DNA from 3 places in the Jeotgalibaca ciconiae genome. Region 1 is predicted to be linked to each of the others. Evidence: a T-box and tRNA genes for the amino acid it is inferred to sense, from the RefSeq annotation. Region 1 holds a T-box; the other regions hold tRNA genes.

Region 1 (10,385 bases):
TATCAGGAGCGAAAGGACCACGGCAGGCTTATCAGGCTGAACAAGCACACAGCGTTATTTTGAAGAGAGAAGATAATCAAAATTGGAGACTTATTGAAAAAGGACTTCCAGAGGCGGAAGGAATGACAGTTTCAGCATTAGCTAATTCTCCCACGGAACAAGGAGTATTTTATGCAGCAAATAATAAGGGTGTCTTTCGAAGTGAAACGTATGGAGAAAATTGGGAGAAGCTCCCGTTGAACTGGCCAAAAGCGTATCATGATTTGAGAATGAAGCAGCTCTTAATCAGATGAAGACGATTGCTTTAGTTTTTGTGAAGTAATTTTTCACAGAGAATCTTATGTGCTAAAAGATGGGTAAAAAAATAAGTATAGATTCCACTTAATGCGGATTCTATACTTATTAATTTTAAAGATTAACCTAATTTGTTGTAGTACTCAACGATGTAAGACTCATCAATATCAGCTGTTAATTCTTCACGTAATGGAAGACGGTTCAGAGAACCTTCTAATGTTTCAGTGTCAAAAGTGATGAATTCTGGACGACCAAATAGTGCGTCTACTGCAGCACGGATTGTAGTCATTTCTTTTGATTTTTCACGAACAGCAATTACTTGACCAACTTCCACTTGGTAAGAAGGGATGTCGATACGTTTGCCATCAACTGTAATGTGACCATGGTTTACCAACTGACGAGCTTGACGACGAGTTGAAGCCAATCCCAAACGGTAAACAACATTATCTAAACGACGTTCTAGAAGAACCATGAAGTTTTCACCATGTTTACCTTCAGTCATTTTACCAGCTTTTTTAAATAAAGTAGCAAATTGACGCTCGTTTAAACCGTACATATGACGTAGTTTTTGTTTTTCTTGTAGTTGTAATCCATATTCAGAAAGTTTTTTACGGCTTGTTGGGCCATGTTGACCTGGTGCATAAGGACGACGTTCTAATTCTTTACCTGTACCTGAAAGTGAAATGCCTAAGCGGCGAGATTTCTTCCAGCTTGGTCCTGTATAACGTGACATAATTTTATTCCTCCAATAATGTTTGTTTGGAGTAAAATAATTTGTTTGAAAGCTCAGCAGTGCGTGCAGTTTATCCTTCAATCTTCACCTTATGCAGCCGACAGGGTACGCAATTGAACCTAGATAGGCGATAAGCTGTTGACGCGGAAGCTTTACTTTCGCTGCATTATTTTACACGAAGATTATCATAGCATGCTTGGTAAAAATATGCAAGAAAAAGTCTGGAAAATCACGAAAAATTAAAAGTTAAATAAAATTTAGATTCTTTCCTCAAAAAACGTGAAAGGCTTGCTTTTTTTATGAATTCTTCTATGATATACTGAATGTTGACATCGTGGCCAGCTTTAGAAGAAAGTGGCACCAGTTGAATAGACGGAGGATTCTTAAATGGACTTAATATATTGGTTAGCAGGTATTTTTATCATTGTCTTGATAGGATACGGAATAGTTTTTTACTTAAATCGAAAACAAGCAAATCGCGTTAAAGAGCTTGATGAAAAGAAATTTAAAATGATGGCAATACCAGTAGCCGACAATTTGTATACATTGAAACATCTTAATTTAACCGGTCAAACAAAGCGTACCTACGAAAGTTGGCAAGCAACTTGGCAGACGGTTACCCGTTTTCAATATCCAGAGATTGAAGCAGCTTTATTAAGCGCAGAACAGAGTATTCAGCAAATGAACTTTGTAAAAGCTAAGAAAGCAACTGAAAATGCAGAAAAATTAATCGGTGAAACAAATAGTAGCGTAGAAAAAATAAACAAAGCGCTGGAGGCATTGTTGGAAAGTGCCCAAGAAAATCGCAAAGAACTTGAGGATGTTCAAGAGCGGTACAATGTAATAAGAAAACAATTGCTTGCCCATAGCTTTACATTCGGACCTTCAGTAGAAACACTGGAGAAAAACTTGAATTATATGGAGTTGGACTTTTCTAAATTTAACTCATTGACGAACGAAGGCGACCACATGGAAGCAAAAGAAATCTTAGATCGTATCGCAGAAGATTTAACATTAATGGAAGATTTAATTGAGAAGATTCCTGAATTAAACAAAAAGATAAAAGAAGAATACGAAGAACAAATCCATGATTTAGAAGAAGGATACGAACGTTTAGTCAGTGATAATTACGTATTCGATAAAGTGGATGTACCTGAAAAGATTAAAGACATCGAAGCGGTTATTAAGGACGTAAAAGATTCTATTGCTTTAGCTGATATAGATGAAGCACAGAAGAAAATGGATAAAGTTGAACGTAAAATCGATGACTGCTATGCGGTTATGGAGAATGAGATGGCAGCTAAAGAATTTGTTGACCGCCATCAATCAAACTTATCACGAAAAATGGATCATGTATTGCAGAGCAATCGTTATGTGTTATTAGAGATTGATCGTGTATCTCAGAACTTCTTTTTAAATCAAAATGAGTTAGCTCGTGCAGAAGACTTTGAAGAGCAGCTGCTAAAAGAAAATGAAGCATTGCGTTACCATGAAAAAATGTTGTCTGAGCACCAAATTGCTTATTCTCTAGCAAAAAGTTATTTTGAGAAATTAAGCCAAAAACTAAGCGAGATGGATAAAGAACAATCTGATTTAGTCGCAAAATTAAGCAATTTGCGTAACCGTGAAAAAGAAGCAAAAGATTCAGTTGATTTGTTTGAAATGGATATGCGTAATATGAAGCGTACTTTGGAAAAACAACATCTTCCAGGTTTGCCGAAAGTTTATCTGGATTTATTCTTCGCAGTTTCTGATCGTATCGAAGATGTTTCGGCAAAATTAAACCGAGTGAAAATCGACATGGATGAAATAGAATCACTAGTGAAAATGTGTGAAGAAGATATTGAAATGTTGGAGAACCGCACACAAGAAATTTTAGATAATGCAAACTTGACAGAATATACCATACAGTACGCGAATCGCTATCGCCATTCTAATCCGGAAGTGGAACGAGCAATTGCAGAATCTTTGCGATTATTCCAAGAAGAATATGAGTTTGAAAAATCATTAGAAATAATGAAAGATATTTTGAATAAGATTGAACCAGGAGCTGCTAAAAAAGTAGAAAATGGTTATTTTGAAGATAAATCCCGTAAATCATTTTAAAAAGAATTTGATAAAGAATGTGTGGATGAAAGCTGAGACGTAGATTTCTACTTATGTCTCAGCTTTAGCTTTGTATTAGAATAGAAAGAGTGAAAAAAATGATTTATTTTGATAATAGTGCTACAACATACATGTATCCAGAAGCATTGGATACCTATGTAAAAGTCAATCAATCCTTCTTTGGCAATCCTTCCAGTCTGCACAAGCTCGGGACGCTAGCAGATAATTTGCTGCAACAATCACGTAAGCAAGTAGCAGACTTATTGAGCGTTTCTCCGAAAGAGATTTTTTTTACGAGCGGTGGAACAGAAGGGGATAACTGGGTGATCAAAGGCACTGCCATGGAAAAAAGAATGTATGGAAAACATTTGATCACATCCAGTATTGAACATCCTGCCGTTTCAAGATCGATGCAACAATTAGAGAAGTTGGGTTTTGAAGTAACTTATTTGCCAGTTAATAAAGAAGGTTTGATTTCTGTGACGGATTTGAAAGAAGCTATTCGGGAAGATACGATTCTAGTTTCTCTTATTGCTGTTAATAATGAAGTGGGTTCAATCCAACCTATCAAGGAAGTGGGGGAATTGTTGAAGAATCATCCAACAATCCATTTTCACGTAGACGCTGTTCAAGCAGTAACAGAGTTTAATCAAATTTTATTGCATCCTAGAATCGATTTTCTTGTGTTGTCTGCTCATAAATTCCATGGACCAAAAGGAGTCGGGATTGTCTATAAAAAGCATGGAAAACGAATTGCACCCTTGCTGTCAGGCGGCGGGCAAGAATCGGGCGAGAGAAGTTCAACTGAAAATATTGGCGGAATTGCAGCAACGGCTAAAGCGCTTCGGATGACAATAGAAAGAAAAGAGGCAGCTCGCCAAAAAGAGCTGGCAATTCGAGATTATATCCGATCATTTTTAGAACAATATCCTAATGTTCAGTTGTTTAGTCATGAAGAAGGAGCTGCTCATATTCTATGTTTTGCTTTGCAGGGTGTCCGTGGTGAAGTGATGGTACATGCTTTTGAACAAGAAGACATAATCATCTCTACTACCAGTGCCTGCTCAAGTAAAAAAGGAGAGGTACCTGCCACCTTAGAGTCGATGAGTGTACCTTCGGAATGGTCAAAATGCGCCGTGCGATTAAGTTTCGGCGAGGAAAACACCATGGAAGAAGCCAAACGGTTTACTGAAGTATTTAAACAGTTACATAAAAAATTTAACATTATTCAAAAATAGAGAGGAATTCACTATGGAAACACGTATCCAAATTCGCTTCGGTGAATTATCTACTAAAGGTAGAAATAAAAGAAGATTTATTCAAAAACTTGCACAAAATATTCGTTTCGCTACCAAGGAATTCAGCCAAATAAAAATTAAACCGGACCATGATTTTATCTTTTTAGATTTAAATGGGGCAGATGAAAAAAGCGTCATTGAAAAATTGAAAGATGTTTTTGGGATTCAAAGCTTTTCGCCTGTTTATGTTTTACCGCGCGATTTCGAAACAGCACGAAAATTTATCGTTGATTTAGTAAATGATATGGAGCCAGCCGGAAAAACATTTAAAATTGCTACTCGTCGTGCAGACCATAGTTACGAACATGATACAAATTGGTTGAATGCTGAGTTTGGCGCTGCCGTTTTAGAAAGTATCCCAGAAATAGCTGTTCAAGTAAAAAAACCAGAAATAACTGTGCGGGTAGATGTAAAAAAAGAACACTTTTTGATAAGTACGAAAAAGTATCAGGGAGCTGGAGGATTGCCAGTGGGAACAAGCGGCAAAGGAGTCATTATGCTTTCTGGCGGAATTGATTCCCCTGTTGCGGGCTATCTTGCAATGAAACGTGGCGTGGAAATTGAAGCTGTTCATTTCCATAGTCCGCCTTACACAAGTCCACAAGCGCTGCAAAAAGCAAAAGATTTAACTGCAAAATTAACTCGTTACGGAGGAAATGTCCAGTTTATCGAAGTTCCTTTTACAGAAATTCAAGAAGAAATTAAAGCAAAAGTACCAGAAGGTTATTTAATGACAGTTACAAGAAGAATGATGTTGCGCTTAACAGATGCGATTCGCGAACAAAGAAATGCTTTAGCGATTTTTAATGGGGAAAGTTTGGGGCAAGTTGCTTCGCAAACGTTGGAAAGTATGATTGCCATCAATGATGTGACAAACACCCCCATTATCCGTCCTGTAGCAACACTCGACAAGCAAGAAATTATCGATATCGCTCAAAAGATTGATACGTTCGATTTATCAATTCAACCTTTTGAAGATTGCTGTACCATTTTTGCACCGACTGCACCAAAGACAAAACCACGAGCGGATAAAGCTCGTTATTATGAAGATAAATTAGATGTAGATGCTTTAATCCAGCGTGCTATGGATGGGTTGGTCATAACAAATATTACTTCAGAGTTATCCAGCCAACAACAAAATAAAGATACTTTTTCTGGGTTATTATAACTTGCTTCATCGAAATAAAAAGAGTTATTCCTTACTTTTCCAAACAAACTTGGTATAATGAAGATATTGAGACGAGGAGGAATCGAATATGAAAATTACATTTAAAGGTGAGCCAATAGAGCTTGAAGGAACGCAACCAACAGTTGGAGAGAAAGCTCCAGCATTTTCATTGAAGAACACAGCAGGGGAAGAAGTAAGCACAGAGAGTTTAGCTGGAAAAGTTACAATTTTAAGTGTCTTCCCGAATATCAATACGAGTGTTTGTGATAAGCAGACGCGTGAATTTAATGAAGTTGCTTCTGATATTGAAGGGGTTCGTCTAGTTTCCGTATCAAAAAATACCAATGAAGAATTGACAGAATGGTGTGCTGCAAAGGGATTGCAAATGGAGATGCTCTCGGATGACGGATCGTTTGGTAAAGCATTTGGCGTTTACATTCCTGAGGTTGATTTGTTGGCACGCAGTGTCTTTGTTATTGATGAGAATGGTTTAGTCGGTTATAAAGAAATTCTTCCAGAATCAGGTGGACCTGAGCCAAATTATGAAGCGGCAGTAGAAGCTGCAAAAGATTTAGTTTAAGATATTGTGATTTCTGTTGACAGATGATAAACTAGTAAAGAATATTGATGCGATTGTACAAGGAAGAGTAAACTAAAATTTGATTATGAAGAGAGAAAAGCATAAGGTGGGAGCTTTTTTAATCAATTGGTTGAACGTAGCCTTAGAAGCAAATAGAGTGAAGGCTTATTAGCTGAGTAGCTTTATTCGGAGACTTCTCCGTTACCAAAAATGAGAGATGGGGGAAACCCTGTAAGCTTAGGTGGTACCGCGATTGATTCGTCCTGCATTTTATGTAGGGCGATTTTTTTATAGACTAGGGGATTATAAGTTCAGCCAACAATGTCTGGCTCCCAAGTCCTGACCTAATGAAAAAAAGATAAATTTGCCCCATTGCGCGCTTCGCTGCTCATTCAGGGTCAAATTTCCTATTTTTTCATAGGTCAAGGCGGACTTGTCCGCTTTTCTTAATTGATAAGAAACCAGCAGAAAGAAAGGAAGAAAAATATGTCGATTGATCATACAATGTCAACGAAATACCAACCAAATGAAGTTGAAAAAGGAAAATATAAAAAATGGGTGGAAGAGAGACTATTCCGTCCAAATGGAAATCCAGATGCAAAACCATATTCAATTGTAATTCCCCCTCCAAATGTTACAGGACGGTTGCATTTAGGGCATGCTTGGGACGTTAGCTTGCAAGATATGCTGATTCGGATGAAGAGAATGCAAGGATATGATACTCTATGGCTTCCAGGCATGGATCATGCAGGAATTGCAACACAAGCAAAAGTAGAAGCAAAATTGGCTGAACAAGGAGTTTCTCGTCATGATTTAGGTCGTGAGCCTTTCATTGATAAAGTCTGGGAGTGGAAAGAAGATTACGCTTCTGTCATCCGTGATCAATGGGAAAAAATGGGGATTTCTGTAGATTATGAACGAGAAAGATTCACATTAGATGATGGTCTATCCGATGCAGTGCGTAAAGTATTTGTTACTCTATACGAAAAAGGCTTAATTTATCGTGGGGCTTATTTAATCAACTGGGATCCGCAAGCACAAACGGCTTTATCAGATATTGAAGTAATCCATAAAGATGTAAATGGTGCTTTTTATCATTTCCGTTATCCATTAGCGGATGGGAGCGGCTTTGTTGAGTTGGCAACGACTCGCCCAGAAACCATGCTAGGTGATACCGCAGTAGCAGTTCATCCAGAAGATGAACGTTATGAGGACCTTGTTGGGAAAACCATCCTTCTGCCATTGATGAATCGGGAAATTCCGATTATTACAGATGATTATGTAGATAAGGATTTTGGAACAGGTGTAGTGAAGATAACACCCGCCCATGATCCTAATGACTTTGAAGTAGGTTTGCGTCACCATTTACCACAAATAAATGTCATGAATAAAGATGCTACGATGAACGAAGAAGCTGGTAAATATGCAGGTATGGATCGCTTCGAAGCAAGAAAAGCAGTCGTAAAAGATATGGATGAACAAGGGTTCTTAGTGAAAGTAGAAGAAATGGTTCATAGTGTAGGCCACTCTGAAAGAACAGATGTAGTTGTTGAACCATTAATTTCAACACAATGGTTCGTTAAAATGAAACCACTAGCTGAAAAAGCAATACAAAATCAAGAAACAGATAATAAAGTAAGTTTCTTCCCAGATCGATTTGAAAATACCTTTATACGTTGGATGGATAATATTCATGATTGGGTAATTTCTCGTCAGTTGTGGTGGGGACATCAAATTCCAGCATGGTATCACAAAGAAACAGGTGAAATGTATGTAGGAATGGACGCTCCAGAAGATATTGAAAACTGGGAACAGGATCCAGATGTATTAGATACATGGTTCAGCTCCGCTCTCTGGCCCTTTTCAACGATGGGATGGCCAGATGAAGACGCAGCTGACTACAAACGCTATTTCCCAACTAGTACATTAGTAACAGGTTACGATATTATTTCTTTCTGGGTAAGCAGAATGATCTTCCAATCATTAGAGTTTACAGGAGAACGTCCTTTTGAGAATGTATTGATTCACGGTTTGATTCGTGATGAACAAGGCCGCAAAATGAGTAAATCTCTTGGTAACGGAATTGATCCAATGGAAGTCATTGAACAATACGGTGCAGATGCACTAAGATGGTTCTTGGCAAATGGTTCTTCCCCGGGGCAAGACGTTCGCTTTAGTTATGATCGAATGGATGCCGCTTGGAACTTTATCAATAAAATATGGAATGCAAGTCGCTATGTTTTAATGAACTTGGATGGTTTAAGTTATGAAGACATTGACTTGAGCGGAGAAAAAACTCTGGCAGACAAGTGGATTCTATCCAGCTTGAACCGAACAATTAGAAAAGTAACCGACTTATTTGAAAAATTTGAATTTGGCGAAGCAGGACGTATTTTGTATCATTTCATTTGGGATGAATATTGTGATTGGTATATCGAAATGACGAAAGAAGTGTTGCAGGGAGAAGACGAAGCAGCAAAACACACTGCTCGAAGTATCTTAGCTCACGTACTAGATAATATTTTACGTTTGCTGCACCCAATCATGCCTTTTGTTACAGAAGAAATTTGGCAAAATGCTCCTCATGAAGGAAATTCGATTGTAACAGCTGCTTATCCGACTGAAGACGCTGAAATGGTTGACCCTGATGCTGAAAATGCGATGGAAAAACTCATTGGTTTAATTCGTGGGGTGCGTAACATACGCAATGAAATGAACACGCCTATTTCAAAACAAGTACCGATGCAAATAAATGTAATGGATGCAGAAACAGAAGCGGTTTTCAAAAATAATAAAGCGTACATTATTCGTTTTTGTAATCCATCTGAATTAGAAATTGGTCAAAATCTAGAGGTAGCTGGAGAAAGCGTAACGGCTGTTATTTCTGGTGGCGAAGTGCGGATGCCGTTAGCTGGCTTAGTGAAACTGGAAGATGAAATCAAACGTCTGGAAGGTGAAGCTGAGAAACTTCAAAAAGAAGTAGATCGTGTCGTTAAGAAACTGGGCAATGAAAAATTCGTAAGTAAAGCACCTGAAACAGTGGTTGAAGGTGAGCGAGCAAAAGAAAAAGATTATCGCGGAAAGCTTGAGATTGTAGAAGAACGCATTGCGACATTGAAAAAACAATTAGGATAATTTTTATTCATATTTTTAAAAGCGGCTAAAGAGATTTGGCCGCTTTTCATTAAGGTGATGATAAAATGTTTGAGACATATGAAGAAGCTTTAGAATGGATTCACACAAGACGAGGAATGGGACCGAAACCGGGTATTCGTCGAATGGAATGGATGATGGAGAGATTGGATCATCCAGAGCAGAAATTTAAATCCATCCACATCGCTGGAACCAATGGAAAAGGGTCGACAGTAGCTTATTTGACGAGTTTATTTAAAGAGAATGGCCATACTGTGGGAAGCTTTACTTCTCCCCATATCATGAAATTCAATGAACGAATCAGTTTAAATGGAAAACCAATTTCTGATGAAGAAGTGGTTGGGTTAGCTAATAGGATTCGACCTCTTTACGAGGAAATTTCACTTACTGAATTAGGGGGATTAACGGAATTTGAAGTAGTTACATCAATGATGTTTCTTTATTTCTCTCAAGTAAAACCGAATGTTGTTTTACTTGAAGTAGGGCTGGGCGGCCTATTCGATAGTACGAATGTCGTGGTGCCCAATTTATCTGTCATTACAACTATTGGGATTGACCATATTAAGATCTTGGGCAGTACCATAGAAGAAATTGCCTTTCAAAAAGCAGGAATTATCAAAGACAGCGTATCAGTAGTGGTGGGAAATATTTCGTATCCAGCTAAAAAAGTACTGCTTGAAGTTGCAAAAGAAAGAGGCGCGAAGGTCAGCATGTTTGGAGAAACTTTTAAAGCAGAACATCATCCAACTAGCTCTGGTTTTCATGAAACTTTTGATTACCAGAGCGATACTTGCGATTTAGAGAATCTAGAAATTTCTTTAATGGGCAAACATCAAGTGGAAAATGCTGCAACTGCTTTACATGTTTTCCGAATATTCTGCGATGAGAATCAACTTTCCTATACGAAAGAAAAAATAAAGACAGGACTGTTGCATGCTTTTTGGCCTGTGAGGATGGAAGTAGTATCACAAAAGCCACTAGTCGTCCTGGACGGTGCTCATAACGAGCCGGCAATGAAAGCTTTATTAAAGGCTCTTGAAAATCATTTTTCCG
Region 2 (10,385 bases), 510 kb from region 1:
ATATTTCAGAATGTAAACATGGTTATGTAACTGATCTAGATGAAATGATTCAAGTTAATGATGAAGTAGTAGCGAAAATTATCGATATTGATGAATATACAAAAAAAATCAGTCTTTCTTTACGTGCAATGGAAAAGCTGCCAATACCACCTTACCCACAACGAAAAAAGCATAGACGAAGAAGGTATACGCCTCAAATCGGATTTGAAACACTACGAGAAAAAATGCCTACTTGGATTGAAGAAGCTAAATTGGATGAAAAAAAGCGCATTTCTAATATGAATGATATATAAAAGACTTTTAATGATGGAAGAGAGATGAATGGTCATGGCAGAAAACAAGAAAGTTGCAGGAACGATCATGGTCACAAACCAACAAGGAGAAACCTTCTTTCTCGTTCGAAAAACAGAAGATGATCTATCTTTTCTTTTTGAGAAAATCGAAGAAGGAACAAAATTTCCGATGGGTATTATAATGGATTCGTTACTTAGCCATGTGACGGTTGATTCAGAATCTCTGCGTTTGATGGATTTAACGAATATAAAAGGAGAAGAACGTACTATCCCATTATTTGTATTTGATTTAGTTGAACGTCCAGATAATGAAATACTTTTATTAAATGGAAGCGAAAGTATCATTTGGCGACGAGCAAAAGATATGGCGGACCTTCTAAATGAATGTGATTCAAATGTTGTTCCAATTTATAGAAGTTAATTTATTATTTTATAAATATAAAGGCAAATGGAGGAAATTAAATAATGACACATATTCAATTTGATTACTCAAAAGCAACAAAGTTTTTTGGCCAGTATGAGGTAGACTATTTACAAGACCAAGTTACAATAGCAGATAAGGCTTTACGCGAGGGAACCGGTCCTGGTAACGATTTTACTGGATGGATTGAGTGGCCAGAGAAATATGATAAAGAAGAATTTGATCGGATTAAAGCTGCAGCGAAAAAAATCCAAAATGATTCTGAAGTATTAGTGGTTATTGGTATTGGTGGATCATACTTAGGCGCGAGAGCTGCAATTGATTTTTTAAATCATACATTCTATAACGTACAGACTAATGAAGACCGGAAGACACCGCAAATATTTTTTGCTGGTAATAGCATCAGTTCAACGTACCTTGCTGATTTGATCGAAGTAATTGGAGACCGTGATTTTTCAATCAATATGATTTCTAAATCAGGAACAACAACTGAGCCTGCTATCGCTTTCCGTGTATTTAAAGAACTATTAATTAAAAAATATGGAAAAGAAGAAGCTGTGAAGCGTATTTATTCTACTACGGATAAAGAAAAAGGTGCTGCTAAAAATGAAGCAGATGTAGAGGGATACGAAACATTTGTTATTCCAGATGATATTGGTGGACGTTTTACTGTTTTAACAGCTGTTGGTTTATTGCCAATTGCAGTAAGTGGAGCAGATGTCGATACAATTATGCAAGGAGCAAAAGATGCTCAAAAAGAATATTCAAATCCTGATTTAAATAAAAATGGTGCATATCAATATGCTGCCATTCGAAATTTATTATACCGTAAAGGTAAAGTAACAGAATTATTAATTAATTATGAACCAGGTATGCAATATTTTTCTGAATGGTGGAAACAGTTATTTGGTGAGTCAGAAGGGAAAGACCAAAAAGGAATCTATCCTTCTAGTGCGAACTTCTCAACTGATCTTCATTCGCTGGGACAATATATTCAAGATGGACGTCGCAATATCTTCGAGACAGTTATCAAAGTAGACAACGCTCGTAAAAATATTACTATACCTACATTAGAAGAAGATTTAGATGGATTAAAGTATCTTGAAGACAAAGAAATAGATTTCGTAAATACGAAAGCTTTCCAAGGTACGCTCCTTGCTCATACTGATGGGGATGTTCCGAATCTATTACTTACTATCCCTAAAATGGATGAATATACTTTAGGATACATGATTTATTTCTTTGAGATTGCGGTTGGCATCTCCGGTTATTTGAATGGCGTTAACCCGTTTGACCAACCAGGAGTAGAAGCGTATAAGAAAAATATGTTTGCGTTATTAGGGAAACCAGGATTTGAAGAATTAGCTGAAGAGTTAAACGAACGCTTATAATTTGGCGGATACTGCAGCACACCTTCTGTAACGGAAGGTGTGTTTGTTTTTTTGTTTAAATTGACAGGGCTTTCAAAGGTATGCTATACTTATTCTTGCAGATATGAGTTTTTTATTTCTTTATTGTTGACAAAAGATTCTGATGCATGTTATTATGTTTGAGTCGCTTCGAGAGATAGACAAAAAAACTTTTTAAAAAAGTTGTTGACATCTATATCTAGTCGTGTTAATATTTAGAAGTTGTCACGAAGAGAGTTACACCTAATACGTGATAGCGGATTTGACCTTTGAAAACTGAACAAAGAATGAACGAACCAAACGTGCAGGGCATCTTTTCGAAGATGCACACAATAAAGCCGGTACTTTGTACCGCAAACATTAAGTCAGCAAAAAAAAGAGCTATTCAGCTTATCATGTCGGATTTCTGTACAAGAGTCCACATTTAACATGAGAGTTTGATCCTGGCTCAGGACGAACGCTGGCGGCGTGCCTAATACATGCAAGTCGTACGAACCGATTAAGGAGCTTGCTCCTTATGACGTTAGTGGCGAACGGGTGAGTAACACGTGGGTAACCTGCCCTTAAGCGGGGGATAACATCCGGAAACGGGTGCTAATACCGCATAGTTTCCCTCTCCACATGGAGGGGGAAGGAAAGACGGCCTTTGTGCTGTCGCTTAGGGATGGACCCGCGGCGTATTAGTTAGTTGGTAGGGTAACGGCCTACCAAGGCGATGATACGTAGCCGACCTGAGAGGGTGATCGGCCACATTGGGACTGAGACACGGCCCAAACTCCTACGGGAGGCAGCAGTAGGGAATCTTCCGCAATGGACGAAAGTCTGACGGAGCAACGCCGCGTGAGTGAAGAAGGTTTTCGGATCGTAAAACTCTGTTGTCGGAGAAGAACAAGCAGGAAAGGAACTGTTCCTGCCTTGACGGTACCCGACCAGAAAGCCACGGCTAACTACGTGCCAGCAGCCGCGGTAATACGTAGGTGGCAAGCGTTGTCCGGATTTATTGGGCGTAAAGCGAGCGCAGGCGGTTCCTTAAGTCTGATGTGAAAGCCCACGGCTCAACCGTGGAAGGTCATTGGAAACTGGGGAACTTGAATGCAGAAGAGGAGAGTGGAATTCCATGTGTAGCGGTGAAATGCGTAGATATATGGAGGAACACCAGTGGCGAAGGCGACTCTCTGGTCTGTAATTGACGCTGAGGCTCGAAAGCGTGGGGAGCAAACAGGATTAGATACCCTGGTAGTCCACGCCGTAAACGATGAGTGCTAAGTGTTGGAGGGTTTCCACCCTTCAGTGCTGCAGTTAACGCATTAAGCACTCCGCCTGGGGAGTACGGCCGCAAGGCTGAAACTCAAAGGAATTGACGGGGACCCGCACAAGCGGTGGAGCATGTGGTTTAATTCGAAGCAACGCGAAGAACCTTACCAGGTCTTGACATCCCTTGCCATTCCCAGAGATGGGAGGTTCCCTTCGGGGACAAGGTGACAGGTGGTGCATGGTTGTCGTCAGCTCGTGTCGTGAGATGTTGGGTTAAGTCCCGCAACGAGCGCAACCCTTATTGCTAGTTGCCAGCATTCAGTTGGGCACTCTAGTGAGACTGCCGGTGACAAACCGGAGGAAGGTGGGGATGACGTCAAATCATCATGCCCCTTATGACCTGGGCTACACACGTGCTACAATGGATGGTACAACGAGCAGCGAACCCGCGAGGGCAAGCGAATCTCTGAAAGCCATTCTCAGTTCGGATTGCAGGCTGCAACTCGCCTGCATGAAGCCGGAATCGCTAGTAATCGCGGATCAGCACGCCGCGGTGAATACGTTCCCGGGTCTTGTACACACCGCCCGTCACACCACGAGAGTTTGTAACACCCGAAGTCGGTGGGGTAACCCTTACGGGAGCCAGCCGCCTAAGGTGGGATAGATGATTGGGGTGAAGTCGTAACAAGGTAGCCGTATCGGAAGGTGCGGCTGGATCACCTCCTTTCTAAGGAATTTAACGGAACCTGCCGAAGTTCATCATTCTTGTTCAGTTTTGAGAGGTCAACTCTCAATGAATCTTTGTTCCTTGAAAACTGAATAGCATAACATGAAATACAAAGTAAGAAACCAAAACATTTTACCGCGTTACACGTTGGACGATTTTTTAACGAAAACGTTCGATAGTAAAGGCCAGCAATGGCCGAAGCTTGACCACAGGTTAAGTGAATAAGGGCGCACGGTGGATGCCTTGGCACTAGGAGCCGATGAAGGACGGGACGAACGCCGATATGCTCCGGGGAGCTGTAAGTAAGCATTGATCCGGAGATTTCCGAATGGGGCAACCCAATATCTTTGATAGGATATTACAAACACGTGAATACATAGCGTGTTTGAGGTAGACGCAGGGAACTGAAACATCTCATTACCTGCAGGAAGAGAAAGAAAAATCGATTCCCTGAGTAGCGGCGAGCGAAACGGGAAAAGCCCAAACCAGAGAGCTTGCTCTCTGGGGTTGTAGGACTGGGACGTGAGACTGCAATGGATAGCAGAAGCCGGCTGGAAAGCCGCGCAAGACAGGGTAACAGCCCCGTATGCGAAATCCAACGCAGCTCTACCAGGATCCTGAGTACGGCGGAACACGAGAAATTCCGTCGGAATCCGGGAGGACCATCTCCCAAGGCTAAATACTCCCTAGTGACCGATAGTGAACCAGTACCGTGAGGGAAAGGTGAAAAGCACCCCGGAAGGGGAGTGAAATAGTACCTGAAACCGTGTGCTTACAAGTAGTCAGAGCCCGTTAAGGGGTGATGGCGTACCTTTTGTAGAATGGACCGGCGAGTTACGATCCCATGCGAGGTTAAGCCGAAAAGGCGGAGCCGCAGCGAAAGCGAGTCTGAACAGGGCGAATGAGTATGTGGTCGTAGACCCGAAACCAGGTGACCTACCCATGTCCAGGTTGAAGGTGCGGTAATACGCACTGGAGGACCGAACCCACGTACGTTGAAAAGTGCGGGGATGAGGTGTGGGTAGCGGAGAAATTCCAATCGAACCTGGAGATAGCTGGTTCTCTCCGAAATAGCTTTAGGGCTAGCCTCGGATCAACGAATCGTGGAGGTAGAGCACTGTTTGGACTAGGGGCCCTTCTCGGGTTACCGAATTCAGATAAACTCCGAATGCCATGGATTCAAGTCCGGGAGTCAGACTGCGAGTGATAAGATCCGTAGTCGAAAGGGAAACAACCCAGCCCACCAGCTAAGGTCCCCAAGTATCTGTTAAGTGGAAAAGGATGTGGGGTTGCACAGACAACTAGGATGTTGGCTCAGAAGCAGCCATCATTTAAAGAGTGCGTAATAGCTCACTAGTCGAGTGACCCTGCGCCGAAAATTTACCGGGGCTAAACAGATCACCGAAGCTGTGGATGGAACCCATTGGGGTTCCGTGGTAGGAGAGCGTTCTAAGGGCAGAGAAGCCGGACCGTGAGGACCGGTGGAGCGCTTAGAAGTGAGAATGCCGGTATGAGTAGCGAAAGACGGGTGAGAATCCCGTCCACCGAATGACTAAGGTTTCCTGGGGAAGGCTCGTCCTCCCAGGGTTAGTCGGGACCTAAGCCGAGGCCGACAGGCGTAGGCGATGGACAACAGGTTGATATTCCTGTACCAGTTGTTTTTGTTTGAACGATGGAGGGACGCAGGAGGCTAAGGAAAGCGTGCGATTGGAAGAGCACGCCCAAGCAGTGAGTCCGGGGGAGAGTCAAATGCTTTCCCCCGCACGGATGAGCTGTGACGGGGAGGGAAATTGAGTACCGAAGTTCCCGATGCCACACTGCCAAGAAAAGCTTCTAGTAAGAAACCAACTGCCCGTACCGCAAACCGACACAGGTAGTCGAGGAGAGTATCCTAAGGTGAGCGAGCGAACTCTCGTTAAGGAACTCGGCAAAATGACCCCGTAACTTCGGGAGAAGGGGTGCTGACCGCAAGGTCAGCCGCAGTGAATAGGCCCAAGCGACTGTTTATCAAAAACACAGGTCTCTGCAAAATCGAAAGATGACGTATAGGGGCTGACGCCTGCCCGGTGCTGGAAGGTTAAGAGGAGAGGTTAGCCGCAAGGCGAAGCTTCGAATTGAAGCCCCAGTAAACGGCGGCCGTAACTATAACGGTCCTAAGGTAGCGAAATTCCTTGTCGGGTAAGTTCCGACCCGCACGAAAGGCGTAACGATTTGGGCACTGTCTCAACGAGAGACTCGGTGAAATTATAGTACCAGTGAAGATGCTGGTTACCCGCGACAGGACGGAAAGACCCCATGGAGCTTTACTGCAGGTTGATATTGATTGTTTCTGCCACATGTACAGGATAGGTAGGAGCCGTAGAAGTCGGGACGCTAGTCTCGATGGAGGCGCCATTGGGATACTACCCTTGTGGCAGGAACACTCTAACCCGCTGCCCTTATCGGGCAGGGAGACAGTGTCAGTCGGGCAGTTTGACTGGGGCGGTCGCCTCCTAAAATGTAACGGAGGCGCCCAAAGGTTCCCTCAGAATGGTTGGAAATCATTCGCAGAGTGCAAAGGCAGAAGGGAGCTTGACTGCGAGACAGACAAGTCGAGCAGGGACGAAAGTCGGGCTTAGTGATCCGGTGGTACCGCATGGAAGGGCCATCGCTCAACGGATAAAAGCTACCCTGGGGATAACAGGCTTATCTCCCCCAAGAGTTCACATCGACGGGGAGGTTTGGCACCTCGATGTCGGCTCGTCGCATCCTGGGGCTGTAGTCGGTCCCAAGGGTTGGGCTGTTCGCCCATTAAAGCGGCACGCGAGCTGGGTTCAGAACGTCGTGAGACAGTTCGGTCCCTATCCGTCGCGGGCGTTGGAAATTTGAGAGGAGCTGTCCTTAGTACGAGAGGACCGGGATGGACACACCGCTGGTGTACCAGTTGTTCTGCCAAGAGCATCGCTGGGTAGCTATGTGTGGAAGGGATAAACGCTGAAAGCATCTAAGCGTGAAGCCCCCCTCAAGATGAGATTTCCCATCATTTTAAATGAGTAAGACCCCTGAGAGACGATCAGGTAGATAGGCTGGAAGTGGACGCGCAGCGATGTGTGGAGCGGACCAGTACTAATCGGTCGAGGACTTAACCAAGAAACAGACGGTAAGGCGGAAGAATGGTTTCTTTCCGGTAGATCATGTTGGCTATTCAGTTTTGAGGGAACGAAGTTCCTGAAATAAAGAGGGATCACTGTGGGCGAAGCCCAAGTGTATCATGTCTGTAAGCAGCTGAAGCAGCAACAGCCATGACAATGTGCGGTGGCGATGGCAAGAAGGTCACACCTGTTCCCATCCCGAACACAGAAGTTAAGCTTCTTAGCGCCGATTGTAGTGAAGGGTTTCCCTTTGTGAGAGTAGGACGCTGCCGCGCATTTTTTTATTTTTTAAATATTGGAGGTTTAGCTCAGCTGGGAGAGCGTCTGCCTTACAAGCAGGATGTCAGCGGTTCGATCCCGTTAACCTCCATTATCATGCCTATTGTTGCATTAGCAGCTTACGGACATGATGGACGTGAGCAAGTGCTCGCGGTAAACTTCATATAATGAGTCATTAGCTCAGTTGGTAGAGCATCTGACTTTTAATCAGAGGGTCGCAGGTTCGAGCCCTGCATGACTCATTTACTTTTACAAATAAAAAAACAAAACATGCGGGTGTGGCGGAATTGGCAGACGCACTAGATTTAGGATCTAGCGCCGCGAGGCGTGGGGGTTCAAGTCCCTTCACCCGCATCCAATCATTTAGCCGGCTTAGCTCAGTTGGTAGAGCATCTGATTTGTAATCAGAGGGTCGAGGGTTCAAGTCCTTTAGCCGGCATCTATCTAACTGCGGAAGTAGTTCAGTGGTAGAACATCACCTTGCCAAGGTGGGGGTCGCGGGTTCGAACCCCGTCTTCCGCTCTTTTATTTTGTTTTGAAGCACCCATAGCTCAATTGGATAGAGTACCTGACTACGAATCAGGCGGTTGCAGGTTCGACTCCTGCTGGGTGCATTTTTATTAGTACGGGAAGTAGCTCAGCTTGGTAGAGCACTTGGTTTGGGACCAAGGGGTCGCAGGTTCGAATCCTGTCTTCCCGATTAAAAGGATTTTATTACCTCTTTGGGGGCTTAGCTCAGCTGGGAGAGCGCCTGCCTTGCACGCAGGAGGTCAGCGGTTCGATCCCGCTAGTCTCCATTTTTTATAGTAGAATGTTAGATTTTCAGCGGTGTAGCTCAGCTGGCTAGAGCGTCCGGTTCATACCCGGGAGGTCGTGGGTTCAATCCCCTCCGCCGCTATTGCATAACTTTTATGCAATAATATAGAATATATTATTATCGCGGGGTAGAGCAGTTGGCAGCTCGTCGGGCTCATAACCCGGAGGTCGCAGGTTCAAGTCCTGCCCCCGCAATTAGCATGATTGTTAGTTTGATAACTTACAATCATGGCATACTTGGATGTTAGTCCAAGGAATATTCTTAATAAATATTTTTACGCAAAGTGGTTCCGTGGTGTAGGGGTTAACATGCCTGCCTGTCACGCAGGAGATCGCGGGTTCAAATCCCGTCGGAACCGCCACGCGGGTGTAGTTTAGTGGTAAAACTACAGCCTTCCAAGCTGTTGTCGGGAGTTCGATTCTCCTCACCCGCTTTTAAATAGTAAGGGCCTATAGCTCAGCTGGTTAGAGCGCACGCCTGATAAGCGTGAGGTCGATGGTTCGAGTCCATTTAGGCCCATATAAGTGTTAGATAATGGGGAAGTACTCAAGAGGCTGAAGAGGCGCCCCTGCTAAGGGTGTAGGTCGTTTCATAGCGGCGCGAGGGTTCGAATCCCTCCTTCTCCGTAATGTGAAGCAAGCGAAACACCTAACCTAAATTGGCCCGTTGGTCAAGCGGTTAAGACACCGCCCTTTCACGGCGGTAACACGGGTTCGAATCCCGTACGGGTCATTATCATGATTGTTTATAACTATGATAAAGTATGCTATTTTAATTATTTACTTCGGAGGATTACCCAAGTCCGGCTTAAGGGAACGGTCTTGAAAACCGTCAGGCGTGTAAAAGCGTGCAAGGGTTCGAATCCCTTATCCTCCTTTGCCTTAATCGGCTTATCATTTTTATTATCGCGGGGTAGAGCAGTTGGCAGCTCGTCGGGCTCATAACCCGGAGGTCGCAGGTTCAAGTCCTGCCCCCGCAATTGTATGTTTGAAGAGGCTTGGTAGCTCAGTTGGTAGAGCACTTGATTGAAGCTCAAGGTGTCGGCGGTTCGATTCCGTCCCAAGCCATTTATTTTTATTTTGTAGTTATGCGGGTGTAGTTTAGTGGTAAAACTACAGCCTTCCAAGCTGTTGTCGGGAGTTCGATTCTCCTCACCCGCTTATAAGTTTAATGATGAGGCCCGTTGGTCAAGCGGTTAAGACACCGCCCTTTCACGGCGGTAACACGGGTTCGAATCCCGTACGGGTCATAAAAAAAGGCAGTCTACTTTCTTTTAAGAAAGCAGACTGCCTTTTTTTCTAATTCATTGGATGTTGAAGCATGAGAGCATAGGCTGTTAAAGAAACAAATACGATTAATGATAAATAATTATCTTGTTTTATCTTACTACGGAAAGACTTAATTGTTACAGGCAGGATGAAAATCAATAAAAGAATAGAGAATAAAATTTGTTTTATAATCGGAGTATTATTAATATGGAAAATTATAAAAACTATAACAATACTGATAAAGAAGAAAATAAAAATAAGGGGTTTAAATTTTGTGTAAATTGTTTTTGGATAAAGATCGCTTAATGACACGCTAGTAAATAATTTCTTTTGTTGTAAAAAAATCACCGTGCTAATCAAAAAAAGGTTTGGTAATAAATATGATAGAAGCGTGATAGAAATGAAGTTTGTTTGAAAGTAATAGGCCACTAGATTTAAAATGATAGCTTTAAAAAATAATTGTAAAATATAGAAGAACTCTGTTTGTTCTAAACTTATTTGCGGATGATATGCTATAAAAATAAACAAACCATATAGTAAAAGTAAGAATACAGCCAACCAATTTATAGCTACAAATAAGAGAATAAGAAGAAAAGCCAGTACTACTAGGAAGACACGTCGAAAAAAGAGAGAAGATTGTATCGTACCCTGTTGCTTTTTCATTAGATATCTTTCTAAGAGACCCATTGTTAAAAGGAAAAGATATAATAAAAAGAAAGGATAAAAATGAAAGGCATCGGTTTTTGAGCCAAGAACGGTTCCTACAATAATCATTGAAAAGGGAAG
Region 3 (10,385 bases), 1.1 Mb from region 1:
GATCCGTTGTTTCTTTTGATTCAACTGATTCTGATGATTCATCTTCAATCGAACTTTCTACCGATGAGATAGTTGAACTACTTTGTTCATTACTAGAATCATCTCTTTGACAACCAGCTAAGAAAAATAGCAAAAGAATAAGTAAAAGAAAATATTGACTGCGATGATCGTTCTTTTTCATTTAAACCACTCCTCATTATAGTAAGGACAACATCTATTTACAGTACTACGATAACTTTTTTTCACTTAGAACACCAGTAAATCAGTCAAAAAAATAGACCAACGAATCTCTCGAGACGCTGGTGTATTCTTTACTTGCTTTCTAGTGCTTGCTTTAAATCTTCCACTAAATCATCTGCATCTTCAATCCCAACCGAAATTCTCAATAAATCCTCTGTTAATCCATAAGATTCTCTCAGTTCTTTCGGTACATCTGCATGTGTCTGAGTAGTAGGATAAGTAATCAAACTTTCCACACCGCCAAGACTTTCTGCAAAAGTAAATACCTTAATCGATGATAAAACAGAAGCAACTCGCTCTTCTTCCTGAAGTCGAATGCTGATCATAGCACCTTTTCCAGGATACAGAACTTCTTTTATTTGTGGATGTTTTTTTAATGCATCAACAATCTTCTGCGCGTTACTCTCTTGACGATCTAACCGCAAAGGCAAAGTTTTCAAACTACGAATGAACAACCAACAATCAAAAGCTGACAAAGTAGGTCCAGTTGTATTTGAGAGCCACTGTAACTTTTCCCCAATCGTTTCATCGTTTGTTACAACAACTCCTGCAAGTACATCATTGTGTCCCGTTAAATATTTTGTTCCAGAATGAACGACGATTTGAGCGCCTAATTCAAGTGGACGTTGTCTCAAAGGAGTTAAGAAAGTGTTGTCAACAATCAGTATGGCATCTACTTCCTTTGCGAGTACACTCACTTTTTCCAAATCAATTTCTTGCATTAATGGATTCGTGGGAGTTTCTACAAAAACAGCATCAATTTCTGAGGTCAATAGATTTTTCAAATCTTCCAAGCTAGTAAAATAATGAAATTTTGCAATCCTTTTATCTTCAAGTTCTTTAAAATAACGAAAACTTCCGCCATACAAATCCCTCGATACTAAAAACTCAGATCCTGCGGGAAATAATTGAAAGACTAGTTGAATCGCACTCATGCCAGAACTGGTAGCAACTGCCTGTGTCCCTCCCTCTAATACAGAGAGTCCTTTTTCTAAAATATCTCTCGTCGGATTATTGGTTCTCGTATAATCATAGCCCGTACTCTGCCCTAATCCCGGATGAGCAAAGGTAGACGATAAATAAATAGGAGGACTCACAGCGCCTGTCGTTGGATCTTCATGATTTCCTATCTGTGCCAAAAAAGTATTAAAATTACTCAATTAAACTCCCCCTCATAACTCTCTAACGCCTCCACCAACTGATCGACTGCTTGTTTCAATATTGTCGGTGTCGTTGCCAAATTCAGCCGAATGAAACCTTCACATTCTTCAGAAAACCATTCGCCATAGTCAACCGCTAGCTGTGCCTTTTTTTGTACAATTTCTTTTATTTTTTTTCTAGGAATAACCGTCGTTAAATCAATCCAAGCGAGATAGGTTCCCTCTAATGGAGATACTATAATGGCTGGAAACTTCTTGAGACGATTAATTAATATTTCATAATTTAAACGAATGACCCCTAACAAACCATCCAGCCATTCTTCTCCTGTTTCATAGGCTGTCTGACCTGCCAGCTGACCTAACAAATTATTTTCCGTTTGTTGATAAAATATAATCCGCTGATCAAACTGTCTTCGTAATTTATCATCAGGGATGATAATGTGTGAATGTAATAAACTTGCTAAGTTAAAAGTTTTAGATGGTGCATTACAAAGAATCAAACAATCATGAAAACTACCATCAGCAATATTCAAGGTCGATACAAACTTCTTGTTTCCAACTCCAAAATCCTGATGAATTTCATCGGCAATTACTAACACACCATGCTTTTTACAAAGTGACAAAACTTCCAACAATTCATCCTCATCCCATATTCTTCCCACTGGATTATGAGGTGAACAAAGTATAAACAACTTTGGCTTTTCGACTCTTAATTTTTCTTCAAAATCTTTTAAATCAAATCGATACTGCCCATTTTCAGATTTTAAAGGAGAAACGACTAATTTTCTTTCCGTATCTTTAACAGCATGGAAGAATGGATAATATACTGGCGGTTGAATAAGCACTCCGTCGCCTTTTTCAGAAAAACATTGGATTAAATGATAAAGGGATTGTACAACGCCAGTTGAGAAGCGAAGCCACTCTTTTTGAAGATGAATATTATGACGCTTTTCTTGCCAAGCTGAAAAAGAACGAAAGTAATCTGCATTATCTAGAGAGTAACCAAAAACCCCATGTTGGATTCGATTAATTAGTGCATTTGTCACAGTTTCTGGCGTTTGAAACTCCATATCTGCGACCCACAGCGGCAGTAAATCAGCATCTTCAAATCGTTCTTCTAAGGCGTCCCATTTCAAAGATTCTGTATTACGACGCTCTTTTTGATAGCGATCAACAAATGCATCAATAGCCATATTCTCTACCTACTCTCCCCATACTTCTTGTGCGATTGATTTCACTAGAGCAATTTTAGCCCATTGTTGTTCCTCAGTAATAATATTTCCCTCTTCGGTTGAAGCAAAGCCACATTGTGGACTTAACGCTAATTGATTTAAATCAATATATTGCGCTGCTTCATGAATACGATTAATAATTGTTTGACGGTCCTCGAGTTCTCCATCTTTTGAGGTAATCAAACCTAATACAACCAACTTATCTGGACTGACTAATTTTAATGGTTCGAATCCACCTGAACGATCAGAATCATACTCTAAATAATAAGCATGTACATTTTCTTTATTAAACAAAGGATCCGCTACAAAATCGTATGGACCAGCAGAAGCATATGTAGAATGGTAATTTCCACGACAAACATGTGTATTCACAATTAAGTCATCTGGAAGCCCGTCAATCACTGCATTATTAACGGATAAGTACAATTCCTTAGAAGCGATGCGAACGTCTAATTCTGTTTGTCCTTCTGGAACTGGGATTCCTGCTGGAAGTGGTGCAACTAACATTCCCCAAGTACAGTCGTCTAACTGAATTGAACGTGCTCCTTCGTTGTAAATATCTAAAATAACTTGTTTGTATGCAGCAACTAAGTCTGCTATCAGTTCTTCATTTGTAGCGTAGAATTTTCGAACGTCTTCTAAATTGTCATCTCGGAATAATTCCACCAAGATTTGTGCAGGCGCGGGAATTGTCTGTTTTACTTGTATACCCTTACTCACATGGTCACGAACAAATTTGTAATCCTCTACAAAGGGATGATTCTCGCAACTAATTTTTCCGCTTATCGTTACTGTTCCTGGACGGGTCTCTTCACCATGAAATAAATAACCCTGTGCTGGAATTTTAAACTCTACTCCTTGTAATCCCCAGAAAAAGTCTAAATGCCACCAGCTGCGGCGAAATTCTCCGTCACTAACGGCTTTCAATCCTGCTTCTTCCTGCTTTTTGATTAATTTAATAATTTCTTTATCTTCTACCTCTTTTAATTCTTCCGCTGATATCTCGCCTGAATTGAATTTAACTCTTGCTTCTTTCAATTCTTCTGGTCTTAAGAAGCTTCCCACTGTATCATAGCGAAACGGAGAGATTTTACGTTCTGTAAATGTTTGTATTGTCATTTTTATTTCCTCCAATTAATGAATGTTATTTTTTTCAATAAAAAAACCGTCCCTCTGTCATACATACTTGTACAACAAAGGGACGGATTAATTCCGTGTTACCACCCTAGTTCATGTTATTCTCGCGAATAACATCTCAACGATTCCTATTGAAATCGCGCAATATAACGGTTGCGACCGTTCAAAAGGCGTGAACCTTTTTGAAAACTCAGAGCTCATCTTCACCTACTCACTCAGTACCCTTTCTCACCGAACCGGGTTCTCTTGCCTGACTTTATAAGCTACTCTTCTCTTCAACGTTTAATTTTTGTTAAAATGAAAATTCAATTAGATATAAATGAAATTATATGGTTAATAACGATAATTGTCAACCACCAAATTTTAATTTTATACTTTAATCAAATGGAGAGTATAATATCAAGCATTTCTGTTTTTTAAAAAAGAAGAAACACAAAAAGGAGTTTACACACTGAATTCAGTGTGTAAACTCCTTTCAAAACATTTTAATAATACCGGCGGCCGGGGTCGAACCGGCACGCCCTCGCGGGCACTGGATTTTGAGTCCAGCGCGTCTGCCTATTCCGCCACGCCGGCAAGATATTATTTATGCAAATTTTTCATCCCTTTTGGGAAAGGCGGTAACCGGATTTGAACCGGTGATGAAGGTTTTGCAGACCTCTGCCTTACCACTTGGCTATACCGCCGAAATACTGGGGTAGCTGGATTCGAACCAACGAATGACGGAGTCAAAGTCCGTTGCCTTACCGCTTGGCTATACCCCAATAAAAAAAGGGCGACTGATGGGAATCGAACCCACGAATGCCGGCGCCACAAGCCGGTGCGTTAACCACTTCGCCACAATCGCCACAATCCAAAACAGGGGTAGCAGGAATTGAACCCACACCAACGGTTTTGGAGACCGTTGTTCTACCTTTAAACTATACCCCTAAGGACGTAAAAAATGGAGGGGGGCAGATTCGAACTGCCGAACCCGAAGGAGCGGATTTACAGTCCGCCGCGTTTAGCCACTTCGCTACCCCTCCAAGGTGGCTTGGGACGGAATCGAACCGCCGACACCTTGAGCTTCAATCAAGTGCTCTACCAACTGAGCTACCAAGCCAAAAATATAAGGTTTACTCTGAGCTTTCACTCAATTAAAATAAACGGTTCCGACGGGATTTGAACCCGCGATCTCCTGCGTGACAGGCAGGCATGTTAACCCCTACACCACGGAACCAATGGAGGTTAACGGGATCGAACCGCTGACATCCTGCTTGTAAGGCAGACGCTCTCCCAGCTGAGCTAAACCTCCAATAAATATTAAAAAAAGAAACACGATAGACTTATGTCTAAGTATACCATACTTTTGCATCGTTAAAACGATAACTTTATGGTAATGACCCGTACGGGACTCGAACCCGTGTTACCGCCGTGAAAGGGCGGTGTCTTAACCGCTTGACCAACGGGCCTAAAAAATAATGGGCCTAAATGGACTCGAACCATCGACCTCACGCTTATCAGGCGTGCGCTCTAACCAGCTGAGCTATAGGCCCTTACTATTTAAAAGCGGGTGAGGAGAATCGAACTCCCGACAACAGCTTGGAAGGCTGTAGTTTTACCACTAAACTACACCCGCGTGGCGGTTCCGACGGGATTTGAACCCGCGATCTCCTGCGTGACAGGCAGGCATGTTAACCCCTACACCACGGAACCACTTTGCGTAAAAATATTTATTAAGAATATTCCTTGGACTAACATCCAAGTATGCTATGATTGTAAGTTATCAAACTAACAATCATGCTAATTGCGGGGGCAGGACTTGAACCTGCGACCTCCGGGTTATGAGCCCGACGAGCTGCCAACTGCTCTACCCCGCGATAATAAAAATGATAAGCCGATTAAGGCAAAGGAGGATAAGGGATTCGAACCCTTGCACGCTTTTACACGCCTGACGGTTTTCAAGACCGTTCCCTTAAGCCGGACTTGGGTAATCCTCCGAAGTAAATAATTAAAATAGCATACTTTATCATAGTTATAAACAATCATGATAATGACCCGTACGGGATTCGAACCCGTGTTACCGCCGTGAAAGGGCGGTGTCTTAACCGCTTGACCAACGGGCCTTTAAAAATGTCAATCATAATTTCATAAAAGAAAACGGAGAAGGAGGGATTTGAACCCTCGCGCCGCTATGAAACGACCTACACCCTTAGCAGGGGCGCCTCTTCAGCCACTTGAGTACTTCCCCAATCAAAGACTGATTTTCTTTGCTGCAATTTCATGCTGCAATGGACCTTGCAGGACTCGAACCTGCGACCGGACGGTTATGAGCCGTCTGCTCTAACCAACTGAGCTAAAGGTCCAGGCTCTTAAGTGTAACCTTTTCTGAACGTCCATTTTGTAAAAATAGCGGCGGAGGGGATTGAACCCACGACCTCCCGGGTATGAACCGGACGCTCTAGCCAGCTGAGCTACACCGCCAAAAAACAATAATAATGTTGAGTTATTATTAAATCGGGAAGACAGGATTCGAACCTGCGACCCCTTGGTCCCAAACCAAGTGCTCTACCAAGCTGAGCTACTTCCCGTACTAATAAAAATGCACCCAGCAGGAGTCGAACCTGCAACCGCCTGATTCGTAGTCAGGTACTCTATCCAATTGAGCTATGGGTGCATAAGAAAAATGCCGAGGATCGGGGTCGAACCGATACGGTGAAAACTCACCGCAGGATTTTAAGTCCTGTGCGTCTGCCAATTCCGCCACCCCGGCAGTATAATATTAAAATATAAGGATTCTTACTTCCTTATGAAGCGGAAGACGGGGTTCGAACCCGCGACCCCCACCTTGGCAAGGTGGTGTTCTACCACTGAACTACTTCCGCAAACAGATGCCGGCTAAAGGACTTGAACCCTCGACCCTCTGATTACAAATCAGATGCTCTACCAACTGAGCTAAGCCGGCATATATTTTTTATAAAACAAGTGCGGGTGAAGGGACTTGAACCCCCACGCCTCGCGGCGCTAGATCCTAAATCTAGTGCGTCTGCCAATTCCGCCACACCCGCGTTTCTTCTTATATTTATGATAAAAAGAAATGAGTCATGCAGGGCTCGAACCTGCGACCCTCTGATTAAAAGTCAGATGCTCTACCAACTGAGCTAATGACTCAAAGGAAATACTGTAAGCTATTCCTAAGTTCATCATGTTCGTAAGCTGCTAACGCAACAATAAGCATGACAATGGAGGTTAACGGGATCGAACCGCTGACATCCTGCTTGTAAGGCAGACGCTCTCCCAGCTGAGCTAAACCTCCATAATGTAAAAAATATGTAAACAAGAGTTCCTGAATATAATACAATATTCTGAGTTGCTCTGCAAGTAAAAACTTTAACTATAGTAAAATAATTTTAAAAACATTTTTGCGCGGCAGCGTCCTACTCTCACAAAGGGAAACCCTTCACTACAATCGGCGCTAAGAAGCTTAACTTCTGTGTTCGGGATGGGAACAGGTGTGACCTTCTTGCCATCGCCACCGCACATATCTTGTTTTCAAAGGAACTTCGTTCCCTCAAAACTGAATAGCCAACATGATCTACCGGAAAGAAACCATTCTTCCGCCTTACCGTCTGTTTCTTGGTTAAGTCCTCGACCGATTAGTACTGGTCCGCTCCACACATCGCTGCGCGTCCACTTCCAGCCTATCTACCTGATCGTCTCTCAGGGGTCTTACTCATTTAAAATGATGGGAAATCTCATCTTGAGGGGGGCTTCACGCTTAGATGCTTTCAGCGTTTATCCCTTCCACACATAGCTACCCAGCGATGCTCTTGGCAGAACAACTGGTACACCAGCGGTGTGTCCATCCCGGTCCTCTCGTACTAAGGACAGCTCCTCTCAAATTTCCAACGCCCGCGACGGATAGGGACCGAACTGTCTCACGACGTTCTGAACCCAGCTCGCGTGCCGCTTTAATGGGCGAACAGCCCAACCCTTGGGACCGACTACAGCCCCAGGATGCGACGAGCCGACATCGAGGTGCCAAACCTCCCCGTCGATGTGAACTCTTGGGGGAGATAAGCCTGTTATCCCCAGGGTAGCTTTTATCCGTTGAGCGATGGCCCTTCCATGCGGTACCACCGGATCACTAAGCCCGACTTTCGTCCCTGCTCGACTTGTCTGTCTCGCAGTCAAGCTCCCTTCTGCCTTTGCACTCTGCGAATGATTTCCAACCATTCTGAGGGAACCTTTGGGCGCCTCCGTTACATTTTAGGAGGCGACCGCCCCAGTCAAACTGCCCGACTGACACTGTCTCCCTGCCCGATAAGGGCAGCGGGTTAGAGTGTTCCTGCCACAAGGGTAGTATCCCAATGGCGCCTCCATCGAGACTAGCGTCCCGACTTCTACGGCTCCTACCTATCCTGTACATGTGGCAGAAACAATCAATATCAACCTGCAGTAAAGCTCCATGGGGTCTTTCCGTCCTGTCGCGGGTAACCAGCATCTTCACTGGTACTATAATTTCACCGAGTCTCTCGTTGAGACAGTGCCCAAATCGTTACGCCTTTCGTGCGGGTCGGAACTTACCCGACAAGGAATTTCGCTACCTTAGGACCGTTATAGTTACGGCCGCCGTTTACTGGGGCTTCAATTCGAAGCTTCGCCTTGCGGCTAACCTCTCCTCTTAACCTTCCAGCACCGGGCAGGCGTCAGCCCCTATACGTCATCTTTCGATTTTGCAGAGACCTGTGTTTTTGATAAACAGTCGCTTGGGCCTATTCACTGCGGCTGACCTTGCGGTCAGCACCCCTTCTCCCGAAGTTACGGGGTCATTTTGCCGAGTTCCTTAACGAGAGTTCGCTCGCTCACCTTAGGATACTCTCCTCGACTACCTGTGTCGGTTTGCGGTACGGGCAGTTGGTTTCTAACTAGAAGCTTTTCTTGGCAGTGTGGCATCGGGAACTTCGGTACTCAATTTCCCTCCCCGTCACAGCTCATCCGTGCGGGGGAAAGCATTTGACTCTCCCCCGGACTCACTGCTTGGGCGTGCTCTTCCAATCGCACGCTTTCCTTAGCCTCCTGCGTCCCTCCATCGTTCAAACAAAAACAACTGGTACAGGAATATCAACCTGTTGTCCATCGCCTACGCCTGTCGGCCTCGGCTTAGGTCCCGACTAACCCTGGGAGGACGAGCCTTCCCCAGGAAACCTTAGTCATTCGGTGGACGGGATTCTCACCCGTCTTTCGCTACTCATACCGGCATTCTCACTTCTAAGCGCTCCACCGGTCCTCACGGTCCGGCTTCTCTGCCCTTAGAACGCTCTCCTACCACGGAACCCCAATGGGTTCCATCCACAGCTTCGGTGATCTGTTTAGCCCCGGTAAATTTTCGGCGCAGGGTCACTCGACTAGTGAGCTATTACGCACTCTTTAAATGATGGCTGCTTCTGAGCCAACATCCTAGTTGTCTGTGCAACCCCACATCCTTTTCCACTTAACAGATACTTGGGGACCTTAGCTGGTGGGCTGGGTTGTTTCCCTTTCGACTACGGATCTTATCACTCGCAGTCTGACTCCCGGACTTGAATCCATGGCATTCGGAGTTTATCTGAATTCGGTAACCCGAGAAGGGCCCCTAGTCCAAACAGTGCTCTACCTCCACGATTCGTTGATCCGAGGCTAGCCCTAAAGCTATTTCGGAGAGAACCAGCTATCTCCAGGTTCGATTGGAATTTCTCCGCTACCCACACCTCATCCCCGCACTTTTCAACGTACGTGGGTTCGGTCCTCCAGTGCGTATTACCGCACCTTCAACCTGGACATGGGTAGGTCACCTGGTTTCGGGTCTACGACCACATACTCATTCGCCCTGTTCAGACTCGCTTTCGCTGCGGCTCCGCCTTTTCGGCTTAACCTCGCATGGGATCGTAACTCGCCGGTCCATTCTACAAAAGGTACGCCATCACCCCTTAACGGGCTCTGACTACTTGTAAGCACACGGTTTCAGGTACTATTTCACTCCCCTTCCGGGGTGCTTTTCACCTTTCCCTCACGGTACTGGTTCACTATCGGTCACTAGGGAGTATTTAGCCTTGGGAGATGGTCCTCCCGGATTCCGACGGAATTTCTCGTGTTCCGCCGTACTCAGGATCCTGGTAGAGCTGCGTTGGATTTCGCATACGGGGCTGTTACCCTGTCTTGCGCGGCTTTCCAGCCGGCTTCTGCTATCCATTGCAGTCTCACGTCCCAGTCCTACAACCCCAGAGAGCAAGCTCTCTGGTTTGGGCTTTTCCCGTTTCGCTCGCCGCTACTCAGGGAATCGATTTTTCTTTCTCTTCCTGCAGGTAATGAGATGTTTCAGTTCCCTGCGTCTACCTCAAACACGCTATGTATTCACGTGTTTGTAATATCCTATCAAAGATATTGGGTTGCCCCATTCGGAAATCTCCGGATCAATGCTTACTTACAGCTCCCCGGAGCATATCGGCGTTCGTCCCGTCCTTCATCGGCTCCTAGTGCCAAGGCATCCACCGTGCGCCCTTATTCACTTAACCTGTGGTCAAGCTTCGGCCATTGCTGGCCTTTACTATCGAACGTTTTCGTTAAAAAATCGTCCAACGTGTAACGCGGTAAAATG

The links. The T-box of region 1 lies ahead of EJN90_RS10960 (valine--tRNA ligase). A T-box ahead of a tRNA ligase gene usually reads a tRNA of that ligase, here a tRNA-Val.
Region 2: it has a tRNA-Val gene. The T-box ahead of EJN90_RS10960 (valine--tRNA ligase) is inferred to sense a tRNA for this amino acid. The anticodon was not compared.
Region 3: it has a tRNA-Val gene. The T-box ahead of EJN90_RS10960 (valine--tRNA ligase) is inferred to sense a tRNA for this amino acid. The anticodon was not compared.

Annotation. Positions count from the first base shown of each region.
Region 1 is NZ_CP034465.1:2,351,556-2,361,940, forward strand. Features, by position in the region: gene EJN90_RS10930 (WD40/YVTN/BNR-like repeat-containing protein) at 1-293, shown strand, start outside; gene rpsD (30S ribosomal protein S4) at 416-1,027, opposite strand; gene EJN90_RS10940 (septation ring formation regulator EzrA) at 1,415-3,133, shown strand; gene EJN90_RS10945 (cysteine desulfurase family protein) at 3,232-4,371, shown strand; gene thiI (tRNA uracil 4-sulfurtransferase ThiI) at 4,385-5,599, shown strand; gene tpx (thiol peroxidase) at 5,688-6,179, shown strand; T-box leader at 6,223-6,448, shown strand; gene EJN90_RS10960 (valine--tRNA ligase) at 6,666-9,314, shown strand; gene EJN90_RS10965 (bifunctional folylpolyglutamate synthase/dihydrofolate synthase) at 9,380-10,385, shown strand, end outside.
Region 2 is NZ_CP034465.1:2,863,241-2,873,625, reverse strand. Features, by position in the region: gene EJN90_RS13415 (CvfD/Ygs/GSP13 family RNA-binding post-transcriptional regulator) at 1-293, shown strand, start outside; gene EJN90_RS13410 (hypothetical protein) at 322-714, shown strand; gene EJN90_RS13405 (glucose-6-phosphate isomerase) at 759-2,105, shown strand; rRNA gene EJN90_RS13400 (16S ribosomal RNA) at 2,549-4,104, shown strand; rRNA gene EJN90_RS13395 (23S ribosomal RNA) at 4,316-7,233, shown strand; rRNA gene rrf (5S ribosomal RNA) at 7,395-7,510, shown strand; tRNA gene EJN90_RS13385 (tRNA-Val) at 7,533-7,605, shown strand; tRNA gene EJN90_RS13380 (tRNA-Lys) at 7,684-7,756, shown strand; tRNA gene EJN90_RS13375 (tRNA-Leu) at 7,787-7,868, shown strand; tRNA gene EJN90_RS13370 (tRNA-Thr) at 7,881-7,953, shown strand; tRNA gene EJN90_RS13365 (tRNA-Gly) at 7,965-8,036, shown strand; tRNA gene EJN90_RS13360 (tRNA-Arg) at 8,055-8,128, shown strand; tRNA gene EJN90_RS13355 (tRNA-Pro) at 8,141-8,214, shown strand; tRNA gene EJN90_RS13350 (tRNA-Ala) at 8,239-8,311, shown strand; tRNA gene EJN90_RS13345 (tRNA-Met) at 8,339-8,412, shown strand; tRNA gene EJN90_RS13340 (tRNA-Met) at 8,453-8,525, shown strand; tRNA gene EJN90_RS13335 (tRNA-Asp) at 8,617-8,692, shown strand; tRNA gene EJN90_RS13330 (tRNA-Gly) at 8,694-8,764, shown strand; tRNA gene EJN90_RS13325 (tRNA-Ile) at 8,777-8,850, shown strand; tRNA gene EJN90_RS13320 (tRNA-Ser) at 8,868-8,957, shown strand; tRNA gene EJN90_RS13315 (tRNA-Glu) at 8,992-9,063, shown strand; tRNA gene EJN90_RS13310 (tRNA-Ser) at 9,118-9,207, shown strand; tRNA gene EJN90_RS13305 (tRNA-Met) at 9,238-9,310, shown strand; tRNA gene EJN90_RS13300 (tRNA-Phe) at 9,326-9,398, shown strand; tRNA gene EJN90_RS13295 (tRNA-Gly) at 9,421-9,491, shown strand; tRNA gene EJN90_RS13290 (tRNA-Glu) at 9,509-9,580, shown strand; gene EJN90_RS13285 (hypothetical protein) at 9,630-10,385, opposite strand, start outside.
Region 3 is NZ_CP034465.1:1,266,642-1,277,026, forward strand. Features, by position in the region: gene EJN90_RS05845 (glycoside hydrolase family 3 protein) at 1-181, opposite strand, end outside; gene EJN90_RS05850 (PLP-dependent transferase) at 312-1,400, opposite strand; gene EJN90_RS05855 (MalY/PatB family protein) at 1,397-2,593, opposite strand; gene EJN90_RS05860 (5-methyltetrahydropteroyltriglutamate--homocysteine S-methyltransferase) at 2,603-3,751, opposite strand; T-box leader at 3,827-4,057, opposite strand; tRNA gene EJN90_RS05865 (tRNA-Leu) at 4,262-4,345, opposite strand; tRNA gene EJN90_RS05870 (tRNA-Cys) at 4,385-4,455, opposite strand; tRNA gene EJN90_RS05875 (tRNA-Gln) at 4,462-4,533, opposite strand; tRNA gene EJN90_RS05880 (tRNA-His) at 4,544-4,616, opposite strand; tRNA gene EJN90_RS05885 (tRNA-Trp) at 4,629-4,699, opposite strand; tRNA gene EJN90_RS05890 (tRNA-Tyr) at 4,714-4,794, opposite strand; tRNA gene EJN90_RS05895 (tRNA-Phe) at 4,799-4,871, opposite strand; tRNA gene EJN90_RS05900 (tRNA-Asp) at 4,916-4,988, opposite strand; tRNA gene EJN90_RS05905 (tRNA-Val) at 4,991-5,063, opposite strand; tRNA gene EJN90_RS05910 (tRNA-Glu) at 5,149-5,220, opposite strand; tRNA gene EJN90_RS05915 (tRNA-Ile) at 5,231-5,304, opposite strand; tRNA gene EJN90_RS05920 (tRNA-Gly) at 5,317-5,387, opposite strand; tRNA gene EJN90_RS05925 (tRNA-Asp) at 5,389-5,464, opposite strand; tRNA gene EJN90_RS05930 (tRNA-Met) at 5,556-5,628, opposite strand; tRNA gene EJN90_RS05935 (tRNA-Ser) at 5,659-5,748, opposite strand; tRNA gene EJN90_RS05940 (tRNA-Glu) at 5,803-5,874, opposite strand; tRNA gene EJN90_RS05945 (tRNA-Ser) at 5,910-5,999, opposite strand; tRNA gene EJN90_RS05950 (tRNA-Ile) at 6,041-6,114, opposite strand; tRNA gene EJN90_RS05955 (tRNA-Met) at 6,159-6,232, opposite strand; tRNA gene EJN90_RS05960 (tRNA-Pro) at 6,266-6,339, opposite strand; tRNA gene EJN90_RS05965 (tRNA-Arg) at 6,352-6,425, opposite strand; tRNA gene EJN90_RS05970 (tRNA-Leu) at 6,436-6,521, opposite strand; tRNA gene EJN90_RS05975 (tRNA-Gly) at 6,562-6,633, opposite strand; tRNA gene EJN90_RS05980 (tRNA-Thr) at 6,641-6,713, opposite strand; tRNA gene EJN90_RS05985 (tRNA-Leu) at 6,735-6,816, opposite strand; tRNA gene EJN90_RS05990 (tRNA-Lys) at 6,847-6,919, opposite strand; tRNA gene EJN90_RS05995 (tRNA-Val) at 6,992-7,064, opposite strand; rRNA gene rrf (5S ribosomal RNA) at 7,173-7,288, opposite strand; rRNA gene EJN90_RS06005 (23S ribosomal RNA) at 7,385-10,302, opposite strand.